DNA from 3 places in the Devosia sp. MC1541 genome. Region 1 is predicted to be linked to each of the others. Evidence: predicted binding sites of a transcription regulator. Region 1 holds the regulator's gene; each other region holds the start of a gene.
The links. The regulator LexA, encoded in region 1, represses DNA repair genes until DNA is damaged. The targets are predictions, from matches to a motif close to TGTTCNNNNTGTGTTCNG.
Positions count from the first base shown of each region.

Region 2: recA (recombinase RecA) is a predicted target of LexA. The motif match lies at 4,488-4,505, and genes of this name have one in related genera.
Region 3: parE (DNA topoisomerase IV subunit B) is a predicted target of LexA. The motif match lies at 6,040-6,057, and genes of this name have one in related genera.

Region 1 covers NZ_JABBDZ010000001.1:311,908-319,107, reverse strand. The annotation lists gene HKD40_RS01475 (SMP-30/gluconolactonase/LRE family protein) at 1-339, opposite strand, end outside; gene HKD40_RS01470 (2-dehydro-3-deoxy-6-phosphogalactonate aldolase) at 336-947, opposite strand; gene HKD40_RS01465 (2-dehydro-3-deoxygalactonokinase) at 950-1,867, opposite strand; gene HKD40_RS01460 (IlvD/Edd family dehydratase) at 2,135-3,943, shown strand; gene lexA (transcriptional repressor LexA) at 4,329-5,048, opposite strand; gene HKD40_RS01450 (BMP family protein) at 5,380-6,378, shown strand; gene HKD40_RS01445 (ABC transporter ATP-binding protein) at 6,442-7,200, shown strand, end outside.
Region 2 covers NZ_JABBDZ010000005.1:206,623-213,822, reverse strand. The annotation lists gene HKD40_RS08290 (DMT family transporter) at 1-404, shown strand, start outside; gene alaS (alanine--tRNA ligase) at 459-3,098, opposite strand; gene recA (recombinase RecA) at 3,335-4,408, opposite strand; gene araD1 (AraD1 family protein) at 4,689-5,684, shown strand; gene HKD40_RS08270 (cell cycle histidine kinase CckA) at 5,751-7,200, opposite strand, start outside.
Region 3 covers NZ_JABBDZ010000001.1:463,979-471,178, forward strand. The annotation lists gene glnA (type I glutamate--ammonia ligase) at 1-333, opposite strand, end outside; gene HKD40_RS02130 (P-II family nitrogen regulator) at 404-742, opposite strand; tRNA gene HKD40_RS02135 (tRNA-Leu) at 1,216-1,300, opposite strand; gene tig (trigger factor) at 1,789-3,168, shown strand; gene HKD40_RS02145 (hypothetical protein) at 3,303-3,524, shown strand; gene HKD40_RS02150 (PRC-barrel domain-containing protein) at 3,572-3,871, shown strand; gene HKD40_RS02155 (ABC-F family ATP-binding cassette domain-containing protein) at 3,935-5,452, opposite strand; gene parE (DNA topoisomerase IV subunit B) at 6,180-7,200, shown strand, end outside.

The DNA.
Region 1 (7,200 bases):
CCAATAGCCGCCTGATGGATGGAGGCGACAGTCATTGGAGCGGTTACCCGGCTTATCGGCTTCAATAGCGACGATGAGGCGGCTCTCACCGGTGACGAGATTGAAACGCTTTAGCCCCGTTTCCGTCGCCAAGGCGAGTTCATCCGCCGAGATGATTGCAGCGGCGGTGACGATCTCGTCAAATGCCCAGCTTTCCTGATCCTTGCCATTTTCGTCGACGGCAAAGAGGGTTTGATTATTGATATCAAACCAGAAGAGTTTTTCGCGGTGTGGGTGCCAGAATGGCCCTTCACCAAGGGCGCATTGGCTATCTAACAGTAACTGTGCGGTATCGCTCACGCCTTAGCTCCTTTGTCATAGGAGGCCACGGCTAGTTTGGCGCGTTCCGAAACCTCGGCGACACTCATGCCGGGCTTAAAGATGTAGGTGCCAAGGCCAAAGCCAGTGCAACCGACAGCGAAGAACTCGTGGAAGTTATCCGGGTTGGCGCCGCCCACAGCATAGGTTGGAACGGCAGGCGGCAGGACGGCCTTAACAGCCTTGATGCCTTTGGAGCCCAGAACTTCTGCCGGGAAGAATTTTAGGCCTGTCGCACCATTGCGAATGGCGGTGAACGCATCGGTGGGTGAGAAGACGCCGGGATAGGAGGCCATGCCTTGGGCTAGGGTTTCCTTGATCACCTCCGGATTGGTGTCAGGCGAGACGATGAAGACGCCACCGGCAGCCTTGACGTTACGGACGTCTTCAACGGAAAGCACCGTGCCTGCGCCAATGTCCGCACGGTCTGAAAGCGCCTCTGCCGCACGGCGAATGCTTTCGAGTGCGTTGGGCGAATTGAGCGGAACTTCAATCAGGGTAATGCCAGCATCCACGAGCGCGGTGCAGACGGCAACAGCTTCGTCGTTCTTGAGGCCACGCAGGATGGCGATGATGTGACGGTGGTTCATACTTATACTCCTGCGATGCCGGTGCGCGCGGCCTTAAGGCCTGCGAGCATGACGTCTGTAACATTTACGATACGGCTCGAAGCGCCGGTCATGCCCAGCACGCGGGCATAAAGCGCGCACAGAGTGTGTGAGCCGATGAGGGGGACGGGGTCGTAACCGATCTTGGAACGGTTGGCGGCGATCTCAGAGCCAATGAGGAGGCCCGAGAGATAGCCTGCGCACCATGCCGAGCTCCGACCGGAGAGAAGAGCGCTGGCGCGAGCGGCGAACAGCTGCCCGATCAAATTCTCGGGGTGTTCGAGGCCCTTGCTGGCGCCATAGACAAACCCGTCATCGCGATCCGCAGTGGTGAGGTCGCCCTGTAGGGAATGGCGAAGCACGGAATGGGTCTTGAGTAGATCAAACATCTCGCCGGTCATGGCCGTCGAGAAGCTCTCGATCTTGGTGCCGGAGAGCTTGGCCCACTTGGAGTGGGTGCCGGGCATGCAGACGAGACCGGAATAGTCGGGAGAGATTGCCGCGAGCCCAAGGAGCTGAGTCTCCTCGCCGCGCATGACGTCATCGCTACCGTGGCGCTGGCATACGCCGGGCAAAATGGAGACGCGCAAGCCGCCAGCCATTTCGGGATGGACCGCACCCGCGGCTAAGTCTTTAAGGTCGGTAGGGGCTTCAAGGTAAGGCGCTTCGAGCCAGCCCTGGCGGGCGCCTGCCATGCCACAGATCAACACTTCGTCTGGCGATGTCGCCAAGCCTAACTGGCCGATTGTTTCTGTTAGTGCGCTAGGGAAAGCATCGGGGGTCAACTTGCCCATGCCTTTGTCCGAGCTTGCTGTTCCGATTACGGAACCATCGCCGTCCAGCGCCCAAGCCCTTAAATTTGAGGTGCCCCAGTCAACAGCGACCCATGCTCCTGATTGCATCACTTCGTAGTCCCTCCAAGTCTGCGGCGCGAACGTAAAGCCGGAGACCGACACTGACTAGCCCGTTCTTGTATGGCTTAACCGCAACTGCCCGATTGCACCGCGCGCTGAGTAAGGTGGAATGCGCCGAAAATCAGATTCTCACGGTGTTTAGAGTCATTTGTATGATTTTAAGCTACGGCCCCGTTCCATTCCAGAATTGCCGTGCTAGAACAGGAGCAAACAGACCCCAGTGCTCCGCAGGGCGGAGAACCAAGGAATTGATCTATGACGGTAGATAACAGCGGCAATGGCGGCCGGAAGCTGCGCTCGCGTGCGTGGTTCGATAATCCCGACAATCCAGACATGACCGCGCTCTATCTTGAGCGCTACATGAACTATGGTGTGTCGCGCGAAGAGCTGCAGTCCGACAAGCCGATCATCGGCATCGCGCAGACCGGCTCCGACCTAAGCCCTTGTAACCGTCACCATATCGTTCTGGCTGAACGTCTGCGCGAAGGTATTCGCGAAGCAGGCGGTATCGCCATTGAGTTTCCGGTTCACCCGATTCAGGAAACCGGTAAGCGCCCGACGGCAGGTCTTGACCGTAACCTGGCCTATTTGGGCCTCGTGGAAGTTCTCTACGGCTATCCGCTGGACGGCGTGGTGCTGACCATTGGTTGCGACAAGACCACACCCGCCATGCTGATGGGCGCGGCGACGGTCAATATTCCGGCGATTGCTCTCTCGGTTGGCCCGATGTTGAACGGCTGGCATAAGGGCGAACGCACGGGTTCTGGCACCATCGTCTGGAAGGCCCGCCAGCTGCTCGCCGCTGGCGAGATCGACTATCCAAAGTTCATTGAACTGGTTGCGTCTTCGGCCCCGTCGACTGGCTATTGCAACACCATGGGAACAGCGACAACGATGAACTCGCTGGCTGAAGCTCTCGGAATGCAGTTGCCGGGTTCAGCAGCGATTCCAGCGCCTTATCGTGACCGTCAGGAAATGGCCTATCGCACTGGCAAGCGTGCGGTAGAGATGGTTCGTGAAGACCTCAAGCCATCGGACATTCTGACCAAGGAAAACTTCCTCAACGCTATCGTGGTCAATTCGGCCATCGGCGGCTCGACCAATGCGCCAATCCATATCAATGCGATTGCCAAGCATATTGGTGTCGACCTCAATATCGACGAGTGGCAGGAGCATGGGCACAAGGTGCCGCTCTTGGTGAACTTGCAGCCAGCGGGTGAATATCTCGGTGAGGACTATTACCACGCGGGCGGTGTGCCTGCGGTGGTGAATGAGCTGATGAAACAAAAGCTTATCCACGAGAACGCCCCAACCGTGAACGGCAAATCGATTGGCGAAAACTGCCGAAATCGTCCGATTGAAGACGACAAGGTCATCCGTCATTTCGACAATCCGATGAAGGCGGAAGCGGGCTTCCTCGTGTTGCGCGGGAACCTCTTCGACAACGCCATTATGAAGACTTCGGTGATCAGCCCCGAGTTCCGCGAGCGCTATCTCTCGGATCCGCAGCATCCGGGCATGTTTGAGGGCAAGGCGGTGGTGTTTGATGGTCCTGAAGACTATCACCACCGGATCGACGATCCCTCGCTCGCTATCGATGAACACACGCTGCTGTTCATGCGCGGTGCGGGGCCAATCGGCTATCCAGGCGCTGCGGAAGTCGTGAACATGCGTCCGCCTAGCTATCTGATTAAGAAGGGCATTTCGTCCCTTGCTTGTATCGGTGATGGTCGTCAGTCGGGCACGTCGGGTTCGCCTTCGATCCTCAACGCGTCGCCTGAAGCGGCGGCTGGTGGCAACCTCGCGATCCTGCGGACGGGCGACCGGGTGCGGATCGACCTCAATAAGGGGGAAGCTGACATCCTCATCTCGGACGAGGAAATCGCTGCTCGCCGTTTGGATCTGAATGCAGAGGGCGGATATAAATTCCCCAAGCATCAGACCCCTTGGCAGGAAATCCAACGCGGCCTGGTCGGCCAATTGGGCGACGGCGCCATTCTGCGTGGTGCCGACAAGTACCAGCGCATTGCCCAGACCGAAGGTCTGCCACGCGACAATCACTAAGCGCGATATGCGTGAGAAAGGGCCCGCGAAAGCGGGCCTTTTTATGCGTCCAGCCAGCGTGGCCGCGATTGGCCTATCTGTGGCTTTTGGCTGGCACTTATGGGCGTCAGCTTTGGCGCGGACATGGCCTTTTAGGGCGCGAAGGGGCGCGTTCTTTAGAGCGGGGATATATGAAAATGGAGGCGGCGCTCGGGCTTAGCCGTGAGCGCAATGCTCGGCTTTGCGCGTGTACTGGCTCAGCGCCTGTGATGTCGAAGGTCGGCGAGCGGGCGTTGGAAGAATATACGCCACTCCGGGGCGCGGGGAGTATCGTGGAGGCGTGTTACAAGAACCAACGCTGCGCAGAACAAAGGGGCAGAGTTTTTCAACTTGCCCCTCCGCCAATTCAGTACTTCCGCATCAGGCCGACCAGACGGCCTTGAACCCGGACCCGATCGGGCGGGAAGATACGGGTTTCATAGGCCGGGTTTGCCGCTTCCAGAGCGACCGTATCGCCCTTGCGGCGCAGACGCTTCAGGGTTGCTTCCTCATCGTCGACAAGGGCCACGATGATTTCGCCGTTTGAAGCCGTATCCTGCTTTTTGATGAGGACCGTGTCGCCATCAAAAATGCCTGCGTCGATCATCGAATCCCCGCGCACTTCCAATGCGTAGTGTTCGCCTGAGCCGAGCATTTCTGGCGGTACAGCGATGGTGTGCGAGTGGGTCTGGATTGCCTCAATGGGCGTGCCTGCTGCAATGCGGCCCATAACCGGAATGGAGATGGGGCGCGCATAATCGTCAGCGGCGGATGGAAGTGCACGCGCTGGGGGCGCGGCGACCTTGCCGAGAGTGCCTTCAATGACGCTGGGCTCGAACTTTGCCTTGCGGCCGCCCAAGGTCGGGTTCATCGAATCCGGTAGCTTCACCACTTCGAGCGCACGGGCGCGATTGGGAAGGCGGCGGATAAAGCCGCGCTCTTCGAGGGCAGTGATGAGACGATGAATGCCGGATTTGGACGCCAGATCAAGCGCATCCTTCATCTCGTCGAATGACGGAGGAATACCGCTCTCCTTCATCCGCTCATGGATGAACATCAGCAATTCGTGTTGTTTTTTCGTCAGCATCGGCCCCAGACCCAGAATCGGAACATAGACGGAACGACTATATGTGTTCCTCAAATGTTCTGCAAGTGTTGCCATGTTCCTGTCAGAACTGCCAAACGGCTGTAATATGCGCATGCATAGATGTGTGATTTTGGCCGATCCAAGCCCGAGCCCCAAACATGCGTAAACGCGTCACAGGCACAGTGCGGCGTTGAGGAGCAAATGCGACTCGTCAGCAAGACGGAACAGATTTAAAAAACCTTAATTTTCAACTTGCCAACCAAGCGTGTTCGCTCGCTAGATAGGCAGGAGAGATTTTTGTTCGTTTTTTGCACACTCATTGGGGGTTAAAATGACCGCTCTAACGAAATTCGGTCGACGCGCCTTTCTTTCGGCGGCCGCACTCGGCGTCGCAGCTCTGTCGCTGACCGGGTCGGTATTGGCGCAGGATGTGACCAAGATTGCAGCTGTGTGGACCGTTCCGGTTGAGCAGCAGTGGGCATCGCGCCTCCATCTCGCGCTGATCGCAGCGCAGGAACGCGGCGAGATCGAATATGTGTATTCGGAAAACGTGTCGAACACCGACTATGAACGCGTCATGCGCGAATATTCGGAGCAGGGCGCTAAGCTGGTGATCGGTGAAGCCTTCGGCGTTGAACAGCCAGCGCGTGCCGTTGCGGAAGAATACCCAGAAGTGATGTACCTGATGGGGTCCTCGCTCCAGCCAGTTGAGCCAAACTTCGCCACCTTCGACAACTTCATCCAAGAACCAAGCTATTTGACCGGCATGGTTGCGGGCATGAAGACCGAAACCAATAAGATCGGCATGATCGGTGGTTACGCTATTCCAGAAGTGAACCGTCTGATGAATGCCTTCATGCAGGGCGCACTCTCGGTCAACCCAGAGGTGAAGTTCTCGGTGAGCTTCATCAACTCCTGGTACGATCCTCCGAAGGCCAAGGAATCGGCATTCGCTATGATCGATGCGGGCGCTGACATTCTTTACGCAGAGCGTTTTGGCGTGTCTGACGCTGCCAAGGAACGCGGCGTTCTGGCCATCGGCAACGTGATCGACACCGCAGCGGATTACCCAGGCACCATTCTGGCGTCGGCGCTGTGGCACGGCGAGCCAATGATCAACAAAGCAATTGCCGACATTAAGGCTGGCAGTTTCACCGCTTCGGATTACGGCATTTATGCCTTCCTCGAGCACGGTGGTTCGAGCGCAGTTTATGATGAAGCGCTTGCTGGTGCGGAAGCAGTAGCTGCCGCTAAGGCCAAGGAAGCTGAAATCCTTGCTGGTACTTTCAAGGTCGACATCAACGACGCTGAACCAAGCTCCAGCATGTAATCCTTTTTCTGGCCGGGTGTGGGTTTTCCCACGCCCGGCCTATTCTATTTTTTGGGGGCGGCAATGACCGACCAACAGGGGGATGTGGTGCTCTCACTTGAGGGTATCACCAAGCGCTTTGGCAAACTCACCGCGAATGACGGGATTAATCTCAGTCTCAAGCGGGGCGAAATCCTAGCCCTTCTGGGGGAAAATGGCGCCGGCAAGACGACATTGATGAACATTCTCTTCGGGCACTATGTGCAGGATGAGGGTGTGGTTCGTGTTGCGAGCGAGGCTGGCCTTCAAATTTTGCCTGCCGGTTCGCCTGGCGCGGCGTTGAAAGCCGGTATTGGCATGGTCCACCAGCATTTTACGCTGGCGGAAAACCTCGGCGGGCTCGACAATATTCGTCTTGGCACCGAGGGCATGTTTGCGCTTGGCGGCAAATCTACGGCGCGCAAGAAGGTGGAAGCCATTATTGCGGAGAGTGGGCTTGATGTGGACCTCGACCGTCCTGTCGCCAGCCTCACCGTAGGCGAAAAGCAGCGCGTTGAAATCTTGAAGGCGCTCTATCGCAATGTCCGCGTGCTTATTCTGGATGAACCCACCGCGGTTCTGACCCCACAAGAGTCCGAAGGGCTCTTCACCGTTCTGCGCCGCTTGGCTGCGAATGGGCTGGGCGTTATTTTTATCTCTCACAAGCTGGGAGAAGTGCTCTCCGTATCGAGCCGTATTCTGGTTCTGCGGGGCGGCCGCAAGGCGGGTGAGCTCGTCACTGCAAATTCTGATCGGCGCGATATTGCCGATTTGATGGTGGGCAAGGCTGTGGCTGAAGTGAAG
Region 2 (7,200 bases), on a different contig from region 1:
TCATTCTGCGCCATGTGGCGCCCCGCGAGCGGCGTGTTAGCATTGTCGGGCTGCAAGTGCTCTATTCGGCGATCATCAATGGCTTGTTGATGATCCCAACCTTCGTCATTCCAACGTGGGAACAGATGCTGATCTTCCTCAGCATTGGCCTCCTCGGAGGGCTCGGCGGGCTACTTGTCATTGCAGCCACGAAGGTCACACCGGCCAACATCGTGGCCCCTGTACAATACAGCCAGCTCATCTGGGCTATACTATTTGGGGCACTCTTCTTTGGCGAATACCCGGATTGGGTGGCTATCATCGGCATGGTGATCGTGGTGATCGCTGGCCTCCTCAACGTCATCAGCGACCGCAGACCGATCCGCTGGAAGCCCCGCATCTTCTTCTTCCGTACCGGCCAGTAGCCATGAAAAAAGCCCCGTCTCACGACGGGGCTTTTGTATTTCGAGCTGACGCGCTTAGAGCAGCGCGCGGATGGCTGCCACAGCGTCTTCAGCCTTGGAAGCGTCTGGTCCACCACCCTGAGCCATATCCGGACGACCGCCGCCGCCCTGACCGCCGAGAGCAACTGTAGCGGACTTGATCAGTGTGCCTGCAGCGTACTTGGCGGTGAGGTCTTCGCTGACGCCAATAGCAACAGTGCCCTTGCCGTCTTCACCCTTGAGGACAACGACAACCACGCCGGAACCAATACGCTTCTTCTCAGCGTCAACGACCGACTTGATGTCTTTAGCCGCAATGCCTTCAACCACGCGACCAACGAAGGTTACGCCATTGACTGTTTCGGTCGCGCCGCCACCCTCACCGCTGCCGCCGAGCGCCAACTTCTGACGGGCATCAGCAAGAGCCTTTTCAGCACTCTTAAGCTGGTTCTGCAGAGCTTCAATGCGATCAAGAACCTCGTGGGTCCCCGAACGTAGGAGACCGGCAGCCGAGGAAACCAACTGGATATTGGTGTTGCCACGATGACGAGCAGCAGTGCCGGTGAGTGCTTCCACGCGGCGAACACCAGCGGCAACTGCGCCTTCCGAAACGATCGACACTAGGCCGATATCGCCAGTACGCTTCACATGCGTACCGCCACAAAGTTCAACGGACCAGCCAACACCGTTGCCGGTAGGCTCACCCATGGAAACCACGCGAACTTCGTCGCCATATTTTTCGCCGAACAGAGCGCGCGCGCCAGATTCCTTGGCTTCTTCCACGCCCATTAGGCGTGTTTCAACTGGGGTGTTCTGGAGAATGATCGCGTTGGCGATGTCTTCAACTTCTGCCAATTCCTGTGGGGTCATTGGCTTGGTGTGGACGAAGTCAAAGCGCAGACGATCGGCCGAAACCATCGAGCCCTTCTGCGCAACGTGATCACCGAGAACGAGGCGGAGCGCTTCGTGCAGCAAGTGGGTCGCGGAGTGGTTCGAACGGATCGCCGAACGACGTGTGTGATCGACAACCAGCTCAACAGCCTGACCGACCTTCAGCGCCCCCTCCTTGACGGAGACACGGTGCGCGAAGACGCCCTGATACTTGTTGGTATCGGTGACAAGGGCAGTAACGCCATCAGCCTTGATCACGCCGCTATCGCCGACCTGACCGCCGCTTTCGCCATAGAACGGTGTCTGATTGACGACGACAATGCCGTCCTGACCAGCGGAGAGTTGAGTGACTTCCTTGCCATCGACCAAGATGACATTGATCTCAGCTTCAGCGGTTTCGGTTTCGTAGCCGAGGAATTCGGTCGGGCCGAGCTTGTCCGCAAGACCGAACCAAACGGTGTCGGTGCCCGCTTCGCCCGAACCAGCCCAGTTCTTGCGCGCTTCAGCCTTCTGCTGCGCCATAGCGGCATCAAAGCCTGCCTGGTCAACAGTGATCGAACGCGAACGCAGTGCGTCTTCGGTCAGATCGAGTGGGAACCCGTAGGTGTCGTAGAGCTTGAACGCGGTCGCGCCAGCGAGAACGTCGCCTTCGCCCAGCGAAGCGGTTTCGGCTTCGAGAATCTGCAGGCCACGGCCAAGGGTCTTGAGGAAGCGGCCTTCTTCAAGACGGACGGTTTCCGCGATCATAGCTTCGCCACGACTTAGTTCTGGATACGCCTGACCCATTTCGCGCACGAGAGTTGGAACCAACTTGTGGATCACTGGCTCGTTAGCACCCAGAAGGGTCGCATGACGCATCGCACGGCGCATGATGCGGCGCAAAACATAGCCACGGCCTTCGTTGGATGGCAGAACGCCCTCAGCAATGAGGAAGCTCATCGAACGCAAGTGGTCGGCAATTACGCGCAGCGAGCGATTGCCCGGACCGTTGATGTCGGAATTGGTTGCGTGAGCGGCAGACGAGATCAGCGCCTTGAACAGGTCGATATCGTAATTGTTGTGAACCCCCTGCATCACTGCAGCGATACGTTCAAGACCCATGCCGGTATCGATGGACGGGCGTGGCAGGCCAGTACGCGAACCATCGGCATGCTGTTCGAACTGCATGAAAACAAGGTTCCAGATTTCGATCCAACGATCGCCATCTTCATCAGGAGAACCCGGAGGGCCGCCCCAGACCTTATCGCCGTGGTCATAGAAGATTTCCGAGCACGGACCGCAAGGGCCGGTATCGCCCATCTGCCAGAAGTTGGACTTGGCGCCGAGGCGAACAATGCGATCTTCAGAAAGACCAGCAATCTTCTTCCAAAGCTCCATAGCCTCATCATCGTCCTGATAGACGGTGACCATCAGCTTGTCTTTTGGAAGAGCCCAGTCCTTGGTGAGGAGGTTCCAAGCCAATTCAATCGCGTCGGACTTGAAATAATCGCCAAACGAGAAGTTGCCGAGCATTTCAAAGAAAGTGTGGTGGCGCGCGGTAAAGCCCACATTGTCCAGATCGTTGTGCTTACCGCCAGCGCGTACGCACTTCTGTGCCGTCGTCGCGGTCGAGTAAGGACGTTTTTCAACGCCGGTGAAGACGTTCTTGAACTGGACCATGCCCGCATTGGTAAACATCAACGTCGGGTCATTGCGCGGGACGAGCGGGCTCGAGGCAACGGCTTCGTGGCCATTGCGTGCAAAGTAGTCGACAAAGCTCGAACGAAGATCGTTTACGCTGGTCATACACAGGCTTTCATGGCGAGCGGGCGCAGTGACGCCCGAGTAGGAAAATTTGGGGGCTATTTATCGTGATGGCTCGTTGTGTGTCCAGCGTTGGACGGGGAAAAACCGGCGAGTTTTCAGCAAGTGGCGCATTTGCCCCAAGTGCTGTGACGGCTTTGTCAATTATTTGACCTAAAGCGTCCCCCCGGAAAACAAAAACCCCCGCCGAAGCGGGGGTAGTGCAATCAATTTCAATCTTAGTCTTCGCTACCTGCGTCGTCTTCGCCGGCCGCCACCAAGAGCACTTCACCGAGGAGGCCGGAGCTTTCGCGCACACCCTGTTCGATGGTGTTGGCGACTTCTGGATTATCCTTGAGGAACTGTCGGGCATTTTCACGCCCCTGCCCCAGACGCTGACTTTCCCAAGAGAACCAAGCGCCCGCCTTATCGACGATACCAGACTTCACACCCAGATCGAGCAATTCACCAGTTTTGGAAATGCCTTCGCCATACATGATGTCGAATTCGACCTGACGGAACGGCGGAGCAAGCTTGTTCTTGACCACCTTGACGCGGGTCTGGTTACCAACGATCTCTTCGCGATCTTTGAGAGCACCGATACGACGGATGTCCAAGCGAACCGACGCATAGAACTTCAGCGCGTTACCACCAGTGGTGGTTTCTGGCGAACCATACATCACACCGATCTTCATACGGATCTGGTTGATGAAGATAACCAGACACTTCGACTTCGAAATCGACGAGGTCAGCTTACGCATGGCCTGGCTCATCAGACGCGCCTGCTGGCCCGGCAGGCTATCGCCCATTTCGCCCTCAAGTTCAGCGCGAGGGGTGAGAGCCGCAACCGAGTCGATGACGAGCACGTCGATCGCGCCCGAGCGCACCAAGGTGTCCGTGATTTCAAGCGCCTGCTCGCCAGTATCCGGCTGCGAAATCAACAGGTCGTCGATATTCACGCCAAGCTTACGAGCGTAGACCGGATCAAGTGCGTGCTCGGCGTCCACAAACGCGCAGATGCCGCCCTTACGCTGGGCCTCCGCGATAACATGCAGCGCCAATGTAGTCTTACCGGAGCTTTCCGGACCAAAAATCTCGACAATACGGCCCTTTGGCAGACCACCAATGCCCAGCGCGATGTCGAGACCCAGCGAACCGGTTGAAATAGCTTCAACTTCAATCGCCTGGTTTTCACCCAAGCGCATGATTGAGCCTTTACCGAAATTACGTTCGATTTGGCTCAGCGCGGCCGCAAGAGCCTTGTCCTTGTCCATAGATCCACCTTCAACAACGCGAAGCGACGAAGCTGCCATAATGCTGTCTCCTTATTTCACGCTCTCGAAGTCACTGCAACGAGAGGATCTAGCCAATGTGCGATATCTGTATCGCATTTGTTCTCATTTTGTACCCGTTCAGTCAAGGCCGAAAATGAGAACAAAGCCAGACTTTTGAGAGACAGCCAGTTCAGGGCCCAATTGCCGCGATTCTGCCGCGCCTGTCGCGTCACTTTAAAAAGTATGATTTATAGCTAGACAGCTGCCAAAAGCTTAGGTTTTATGCCCCCGCTCAGGGGAAGCGCAGCCGAGGACTGATATGCATCTCATACAATATTTGGACGACAACAACACGCGCGCTGTAGGCGTAACGCTCGACGGCGTCACGAACCGCCTCAACGAGATCACGAGCGTCTACGCCCTGGCGCAGAAGGCTTTTTCGACCGAAGGCGGCATCCCCGCAGTTGTCAAATCGGTGGGTCTTGGTGAAACTGTCGACAAGGCAGAACTCGCCGCCGCAGGGCGCTTGCTCTCACCCATTGACCACCCTGATGCCGCCCATTTGCATGTTACCGGAACGGGTTTAACCCACCTTGGTTCGGCAGCAACCCGCGACGCTATGCACAAGGCAAATGGTTCTAAGCCTGTCGAAGAGCTGACCGACAGCATGAAAATGTTCCGTATGGGACTTGAGAACGGCAAACCAAAAGACGGTGAGCGTGGCGTGCAGCCGGAGTGGTTCTACAAGGGCAATGGCAATATCGTTGCGAAGCCCGGCCAGCCAATCCCATCCCCAAACTTTGCACTCGACGCCGGGGAAGAGCCGGAGATGGCCGGCATTTACGTGATCGATGCGGATGGCAATCCGCGCCGCATCGGCTTTGCTGTGGCCAATGAGTTTTCTGACCATGTCACCGAGCGCATCAACTATTTGTACCTCGCACATTCGAAACTGCGCTGGTGTTCATTTGGCCCTGAAATCCGTGTCGGTGATTTACCGAAGCACGTGGAGGGCACCTCGCGCATCCTGCGTAATGGCGAAGTTCTCTGGCAAAAACCGTTCCTCTCCGGCGAGGACAACATGAGCCACACCATAGCCAATCTCGAATACCACCACTTCAAATACGATCTGTTCTGCCAGCCAGGAGATGTGCATGTGCATATGTTCGGGACAGCAACACTGAGCTTTGCTGATGGGATTTCGACTCAACCCGGCGACGTCTTCGAAATCGAAGAGACCCAGTTCGGTCTACCGCTCCGCAATGGCGTTGCGATCGATGCCGACAAGGACGTGAAAGTTTTGGGGCTCTACTGATCCCCTCACCCGCGCAGTAAAAAGCCCGCTTCTCATGAAGCGGGCTTTTTTGTTCAGACTACATGATCAGTTCGGCTTGTCCTGGCGCTGCAGCACTTCCTTGACCTTGGAATTGATGTCGTCGAGCGAATAAGGCTTTGGCAGGAAGTCGACACTCTGATCGTCCTCAATGTCGCGTCGTACGCTTTCCTCAGCATAGCCAGATACGAAGATGATCTTGAGATTCTTGATCTTACCACGGATCGATTTGAGCATGGTCGGACCGTCCATTTCCGGCATCACCACATCAGAGATGATCAGATCGACCTCATAATTGTGATCTTCGAGCACCCAGATCGCCTCTTCCCCGCTATCGGCTTCGAGCACTTCATAGCCGGTCGCCCGCAGCGCGCGAGCGGAGAAGGCACGGACGCTTTCCTCGTCTTCCACGAGCAGAATACGCTCGTGACCGGTTAGGTCCTTGGCTGGCACGGCGGCCGCAATAGCTGCCTTCTGCACTTCTTCAATCGTCGGTACATGACGCGGCAAGAAGATCTTGAAAGTCGTGCCCACGCCGACGGTCGAAACCGGATAGATAAAGCCTTCGGTCTGTTTGACGATGCCATAAACGGTCGACAGACCAAGCCCGGTGCCTTTGCCTAGTTCCTTGGTGGTGAAGAAAGGATCGAAAATCTTCTGCAGGATTTCCGGGCTCATACCGGTACCGGTATCTTCCACCTCGATGAGCACGTAATCGGCTGCCGGCATGCCTTCGTGGCGCATGGAAACAACGTCGATCTCGCCCACATTGCTGGTGCGAATTGTGATCGAGCCGCCATTTGGCATAGCGTCACGGGCGTTAACAACGAGATTGATAATAACCTGCTCTAGCTGCACCACGTCAGCGCGAACCGGCCAAATATCACGGCCATGATCGACGGCCAGCTGGTTCTTTTCGCCAATCATGCGCTTCAACAGCACCGTCAAATCATCAACGATCAGCGGCAATTCAAGCACCTGCGGCCGTAATGTCTGGCGGCGCGAGAAAGCCAAGAGCTGCCGGGTAAGACCGGCCGCGCGATTAGCGTTCTGCTTGATCTGCATCAGCTCATTAAAGGATGGATCGCCCAACTTGTGCTTGAGCAAGAGGAGATCGGAGAAGCCAATAATAGCGGTGAGGAGATTGTTAAAATCGTGGGCAATGCCGCCTGCCAACTGACCAATCGCCTGCATCTTCTGGCTTTGCGCAAACTGCGCTTCGAGCTTGCGCTGGTCCGTCATATCAAGCGCGTAGACGTTCACCTGTTCAGGCGAACCAGCACTGAGTTCCGAAGCGGAGATATAAAGGCGAACCGCGTGATCGCCTTCCATATTGAGCGTCGCATCTACAGGCTCGACGGCCGACCGCCCCGACATAGCGTCGGCAATGGCCTTCACCAGCTTGTCGCGGCTGGAGCCATCGACTAAGTCCACGACCGGATGCAGTTCCAGACTTTGCGCCTCCCCCGACCACTGGAAGATACGGCTGAATGGTGCA
Region 3 (7,200 bases), 150 kb from region 1:
CTTCGCGATCGAACGTGGGTCGCGGTTGTATGGCTGGTAGGTTGCTGGCTCGAGAATGTCGCAGTTGATTGCGAGGGTCTTGGCAGCAAAGAACGGGTCGATGTAGGCGGACGCCGGATCTGGCATGAGAACCATGTCGGACTCGTTGATGGCCTTCCAGCCAGCAATCGAGGAACCGTCAAACATCACGCCGTCTTCGAACATGTCGGCGTCGACAACAGACACGTCCATAGTAACGTGCTGAAGCTTACCGCGCAGGTCGGTAAAGCGCACGTCCAGGTACTTGATGTCCTCGTCTTTCATGCGCTGGATGATGTCGGCTGCGGTCGTCATTTGGGTCTTTCCCCTGTCTTGCGGAAACGGTTGTATTCAGTCGGGTGCGATGCGCTCGGTCTAAGGGGACTTAGAGCGCGTCGTCACCAAATTCGCCGGTACGGATGCGGATCGCTTGTTCGATCGAGTAAACAAAGATCTTGCCGTCGCCGATGCGCCCTGTCTGGGCTGCTGCACGGATAGCTTCGATTGCCTTTTCGGCGACGTCGTCGGTGCAAACCACCTCGACCTTCACCTTTGGCAGGAAGTCCACCACATATTCAGCGCCACGATAGAGCTCCGTGTGGCCTTTTTGGCGCCCAAAGCCTTTGGCTTCGGTCACAGTGATGCCCTGCAGACCTACTTCCTGCAGTGCCTCTTTTACTTCGTCGAGTTTGAACGGCTTTACGATAGCCTCGATCTTTTTCAACTCATGCCTCCATGGCCACTTTCGGCAATTACCGCCAATACATATGCATAGGGTGTGCCAACTCACGCAAGCTTCAAGAAAACCATATTTTCCATAGCCTTAGTCAATAAGCGAAAAACAGTGTAGCACGGGCAAAGTGAGGTATATGCACAAAGTTTAGGCGGCACGCACAGATTTGCAGCCCAACCACCACAAGACGCGGTTTTGGTGCCGCAGTTTTAAGCGGCGCTCTTGGGCAATGTCATAAGAGAGTGGAAGTGACGTCTATTCGCCACCGACAATGTGCGCAGATCATCCCGGAGCGCCACAGGCTGTAGAGCCGTAGATAACAAGAGAAATATGCCGTCGGCAGATCACACTAGGGGGGCGATGGCCCGTACTAACGACGCCAAACGCTAGATGCGAAAAAAGCGGCATCACGGCTGCCGCTTTTTCAATCAGATTACATCTGAAACCACTCAACAGGTGAGTGATGGTGCGCCCGGAGGGACTTGAACCCCCACGCCGTGAAGCGCTGGAACCTAAATCCAGTGCGTCTACCAATTCCGCCACGAGCGCGCTGTCGGCTTGCTATGATATTGTCATAACGGGGTCAATGCCCTGCCCTCATTCTCCTCAGCTCAAAGCACAGAATCTTGTGAAACAGCCGACTCTGGCGCATTCAACCATGTGGAAAACTGCGCAGTGAACCCGCTCCCTCACCACTTGATTACCGCGCCAAGATGCAACCACATGAAAAATCGCAGGTTTGCTAGGGTATCCGGCGTTTAGACAGGCATAGCAATGCTTGCACCAAGCCCGAATAGCCTCTATACGCCTCCATCAACCCGGCCTGAGGCCGCGCTTTGTTTTGGCGCGTCCAAATGATGGATTGGTGAAAGTGTCGACCCAACAGATGGGTCTTGTGCTTTCAAGCCCTGTATTTAACGCGGGGTAAGAAAAGCAAACGGCTCATCTGGCGCGAAAATTTCGCGTGGCCTCGCCTCCTGAATCAATGCGTCATGCCGTTGGCCTAACGAGATCAAACAAGACGGGAATAGACCCCCATGCAGGTAACTGAGACCCTCAACGAAGGCCTGAAGCGCAAGCTCAGCGTCACCATTTCGGCCGCTGACCTTAACGCGCGCCTCGACACCAAGCTCGAAGAGCTCAAGGGCCAGGCTAACATCAAGGGCTTCCGTCCCGGCAAGGTGCCGACCGCTCACATGAAGAAGGTCTATGGCCGTTCGGCTATGTCCGAAGTCATGACCGACGCGATCAACGAAACCGTTGCTAGCGCGCTCGACACCCGCAAGGAACGCGCAGCTGCTCAGCCAAAGGTTGATCTGCCGCAGGATCAGGCAGTGATCAACGACGTGCTCGACGGCAAGACCGATCTGGCATTTGAAGTTGAATACGAAGTTCTCCCACCAGTAACACTGATGGACACTGCTGGCGTCAAGATCACCAAGCCAGTGATCGAAGTGACCGACGCAGAAGTCGACGTCGAAGTGAACCGCGTTTTCGCACAGAACCGCGGCTACACCGACAAGGGTGATGGCGCAGTTGTCGAAAACGGCGACCGTCTCGGCCTTTCCTTCGTTGGCAAGATCGATGGCGTTCCATTCGATGGCGGAACCTCCGAGCACGCTCACCTGACCGTTGGTTCGGGCGAATTCATTCCTGGCTTCGAAGAACAGCTCGTCGGCCAGAAGAAGGGTGAAACCAAGACCATCAAGGTTACCTTCCCATCTGACTACCAGAACGCTGATCTGGCCGGTAAGGAAGCAACCTTCGACGTCACCATCCTGCATGCTGACGGCCCGAACGCTGGCGAACTCGACGACGAATTCGCTAAGAAGCTCGGCCTCGAAGACGTTGCAGCACTGCGCAAGATCATCCGCGAACAGATGGAATCGGCTCTCGCTTCCATGGGTCGCCAGCACATGAAGCGCCAGGTTCTGGACGCTCTCGATGACGGCCACAAGTTCGACGTTCCAGCTCAGCTGGTTGAAGCTGAATTCGCGACCATCTGGCAGCGCGTTGAGCACGAAGTGCAGTCGCACGGCCGTTCCTTCGAAGACGAAGGCACCACCGAAGAAGCAGCTCGTGAACAGTACCGCCGTATCGCGGAACGCCGCGTGCGTCTCGGTCTCGTTGTTGCTGAAATCGGCAACACCAAGGAAGTTCAGGTTTCGGACGAAGAGCACCAGCAGGCGCTTATCGCTGAAGTCCGTCGCTTCCCAGGCCAGGAACAGCAGGTTTACGACTACTACCGCAAGAACCCACAGGCTCTCGCAAGCCTGCGTGCTCCAATCTTCGAAAACAAGGTCGTCGACCTGATCATCGATACCGGTGCAATCACCGAGAAGAAGATGACCCGTGAAGAGCTCGCAAAGCTCATCCAGGCTGACGAAGACGAAGTGCCAGAAGAGCACCACCACTAAGATCTGAGCATAGCTCAAACGAAAGCCGCCCGCCGGGGCGGCTTTTTTTTATTCTTTGTTACCGAACACAGCCATTTTGAGTGAACCTTTTGGCGTCTGCCACATTGCCACTACGCACTGTGGAGTCTGAAATCATGAGCTATATTTCATCCGCCTTTGCCCCCCAGCCGCAAGTCGATCGCGATCGACGCATAGCACTTGGTCTCGATGCGAAGAGCTTCGCGCGCCGTGCGGGCATCACAACTGGCGAACTGCATGAATACGAGCTGACCCAAGAGAGCCAAAGCTTCGATTCAGAAGTGGCGGCGCGGATCGGTGAAATGCTGTCCGCCCTTGAGGCCCGCAGTCCGGTTTAGCCCCAGCTGACCATCCCATAATAAGCAACACCAAAAAGGATTTCATTATGGACCATACTCGTCACACACCCCTTTCCGTTACCGAGCTGAACGCTGCCGTTTTAGAAGGCGCGACAATTTACGGCCCGGATGACCACCATGTCGGCAAGGTCGCCCATGTTCACGGACTTGGCGCAATTTCGCAGGTTGTCGTTGATGTCGGTGGCTTTCTCGGCCTCGGCGCAAAGCCGGTCGCTCTGAACGTGTCAGACCTCAATTTCATGCGTGACGAGGACGGCAATGTGCACGGCGTCACGCGCTTTACCAAAGATCAGCTAAAAGCTCTGCCAGAGCATGTTGATCGCTGAACACTGACCTGACCTCCAGTCAGTTGGTGAGAACGGGAGCTCCTCGCGGGGCTCCCGTTCTTTTTAGAGAGCGGCAGCCATCTCCGCGAAAAAGTCTTCCGGACTGTCAACTTCGACCAGCCGCCTGCCCTTGATCTGCAAAAACCGCGTCCCAACCGCCCGCAGAAACGCGCGGTCGTGACTGACGATAATGGCCGTGGCACCCTGCCCGCAGATATCGTCCTCAAGCTGTTCTTGCCCGGGGATGTCGAGGTGATTGGTCGGCTCATCCAGCAAATAGAAATTGGGCTTGGCTAATCTTAGCGCCAAGAGCGCGACACGCGCCCGCTGACCAAGGGACAGTGTCGCCATTGGCTTGGTTTGCTTCTCGGTGGCAAAACCCGCGCCCGCCAACAGCGCAATCGTCCGCCGATCGCCCTCGTCAAACCGCTCCAATAGGTAATCAAGTGATGACCGATTGGTGGGGAGCCAAGCGAGGGCTTGGTCCATATATCCGGGCACAAGCTGGGGCGAGAGCCGCACACCGTCAACCACATCGCCCGCAAGTGCCTCTGTAATGATGCGCATGAATTGGGATTTGCCAGCACCATTTGCGCCTAAGAGGACAACCCGATCTCCCTGAAAAATATGAAGCTTTTCAATTGAGAATAAGGGGATAGCATTCGGAGTGGTAACAGGAAGGCTACTGATTGTCATCATGACGCGGGCGTCCGCACCGCTGTTGCCGAGCTTGACCAAGCCCGTCCGGTCGCGATGCACCTCCTGGACTTTGTTCTCAATCTTCTCGGCACGCTCGCGCAACTGCTTGGATTTCACCGTCAGCAGATCGCTTCCCGAGTTGATACCGATATTGGTCAGTTTTGCAGCTTGCTTGCGCAGCTGAGTGGCTTCTTTGAGATCGCGCTCGCGCTGGGCTTGGGCCGCCGCATCGACGCGATCAAGCTCCGAGCGGGCGGCTGAGTAGGCAAGCGGCAGATAGACAGGCTCGTCAGGACGTAGGAACAGTGTCCTATTGGTTACGCGATCGAGAAAGGCCCGATCGTGGCTAGCGATAACCACCGGCATGGATTTCGCCGCATAGGCGAGCCAATCCTCAAGCGCGACGATACGGGAGAGATCAAGATGGTTGGTGGGCTCGTCCATCAGCAAGCCATCCGGCTCGCCAACCCAACAGCGCGCCAAAAGGGCCATGCGCTGCCACCCACCACTCAACTGGTTGAGAGCCTTGTCTCGAAATTCTTCTGGGATGGAGAACTCCTCCAGCACCACATCAACACGCCAGCCTTCGCTTTCGAGCTGGCTGCGGTCGAGCCCCGTGCCAACGAAGTCGCGGAAGGAGAGCGTGAGAAATTCTGACGGAATGTCCTGCGGAATATAGCCGAGTTTCAAGCCCCGCGAGCGCGTGATCGCGCCTTCGCTCAATTCAAGCTCCCCCGCCAGGGCCCGCAAAAGCGTAGACTTGCCACGCCCGTTTGGCGCCACAAGGCCAACACGGTCGCCATCAGCGATGGAAAGAGTGAGCTTTGAGAATAAGAGATCGCCCGCACGGTGGCCGGCATTTTTGAGACTGAGAGTGCCCATGGATTTCGCTCATTGGATCGGCGCAAGTGTGGCGCCATTTGCCGTCAATTCAGCGCTACAGCATCAGCCGAAGCGCCATAAAGGGCGAACCAAGTGGGAAGGAGCGAAATATCGTCCGGACCGACTGGTCAGCCCTGCCGCCTAAGCAACAGGGCATGAACGGGACCACGCTGGCGATGCGTCGGAAATATTGTCACGTCACCCTCCCGTCTCGACATTGAACGATGCATAAGTTTATGCCGCCCCGAAGGACGGCACAAGATATTCAGCAGAAATAAAAGAGACCTATCGCCAACACCATCGCAAGAACACGCGAGGTGCGGAGATTGGCCAGCCGGTACGCAATACTATTTCCGGCGTGTGGCCAATGTCCTGGCACAGTTGGGCGGGGAACACTTGTTTGATACGCAATACTCAAGTGATCTGCCCTCATACGGCAACTCCATACAAAAACCGTATGTCCACATGAGTATCAGCACGCACTTAAAAAAGTGCTCCCAAGAAACAAACAGAACGTAAATTCATCCACGTATCCTGGGACACTCACTGTCCCGGAATGAGAACAAGCACCCATCAGGTACATCCAGAGTTCTCATATCGTTCACCTTGACGGCAATGAAGCACAGCTCATCTGTGGGAATTGAACGCAGGTCCAGACCGGCAAAAATCCTCGCGATATGGTAGAAAACCCAATTCGCCCGATTCGGGCCGAACTGATGGAAAATGTATGTCGTCAGATCTCTTCGGAGCAGCCGCTCCTCAGCAAGACCAACCACAGATCAAACCGAAAGCCGAAGTCGCGCCTCGCGTCTCCGGTTCGCCGGAGGCCTATGGTGCTGCCGACATCGAGGTATTGGAAGGCCTTGAGCCTGTCCGTCGCCGTCCGGGCATGTATATCGGCGGCACGGATATTAACGCCTATCACCACCTCTTCGCCGAAGTTATCGACAACTCGATGGACGAAGCGATCGCTGGTCACGCGACCCGCATCGAAGTTCATTTGGGCGCCGATGGCTATTTGACCATCTCGGATAACGGCCGCGGTATTCCGGTCGAAATCCACCCAAAGTTCCCAGGTCGCTCAACGCTTGAGATCGTGCACACGATTTTGCACGCCGGCGGCAAGTTCGACGGCAAGGCCTATGAAACATCCGGCGGCCTTCACGGCGTTGGCGTTTCGGTTGTGAACGCGCTCTCGGACGACTTGATCGTTGAGGTCGCGCGCGAGCAACAGCTTTATCGCATTCAGTTTTCACGCGGTAAGGTGGTGCAGGACGTGGTCAATGTTGGCCGCGTGCAGAACCGTCGCGGCACCACGACCCGCTTCCATCCCGACCCGGAAATTTTTGGCCCGACCGCAAAGTTCAATGCCGGTCGCCTCTTCCGCATGACCCGCGCCAAGGCATACCTCTTTGGTGGCGTTGAGCTGCGCTGGAGCTGCGACGAAGAACTGGCGAGCGACGACGTTCCGGCCAAGGCTGTGTTCCACTATCCGGACGGCCTCAAGGACTTCATGACGGCGCGGATCGAAGGCGAAACGCGCATTACCGACGAAATTTTCGCGGGCAAGACCGGCCGCCCCGGCAGCCACGCTTCGGTCGAATGGGCGATTGCCTGGACCTTGGGGGACGGCGGCGTACAGTCTTATTGTAATACCGTCCCGACGCCTGATGGCGGCACGCACGAAGCGGGCCTGCGCATGGTGCTGCTGCGCGGCCTCAAGAACTATGCGGAACTGATCAAACACA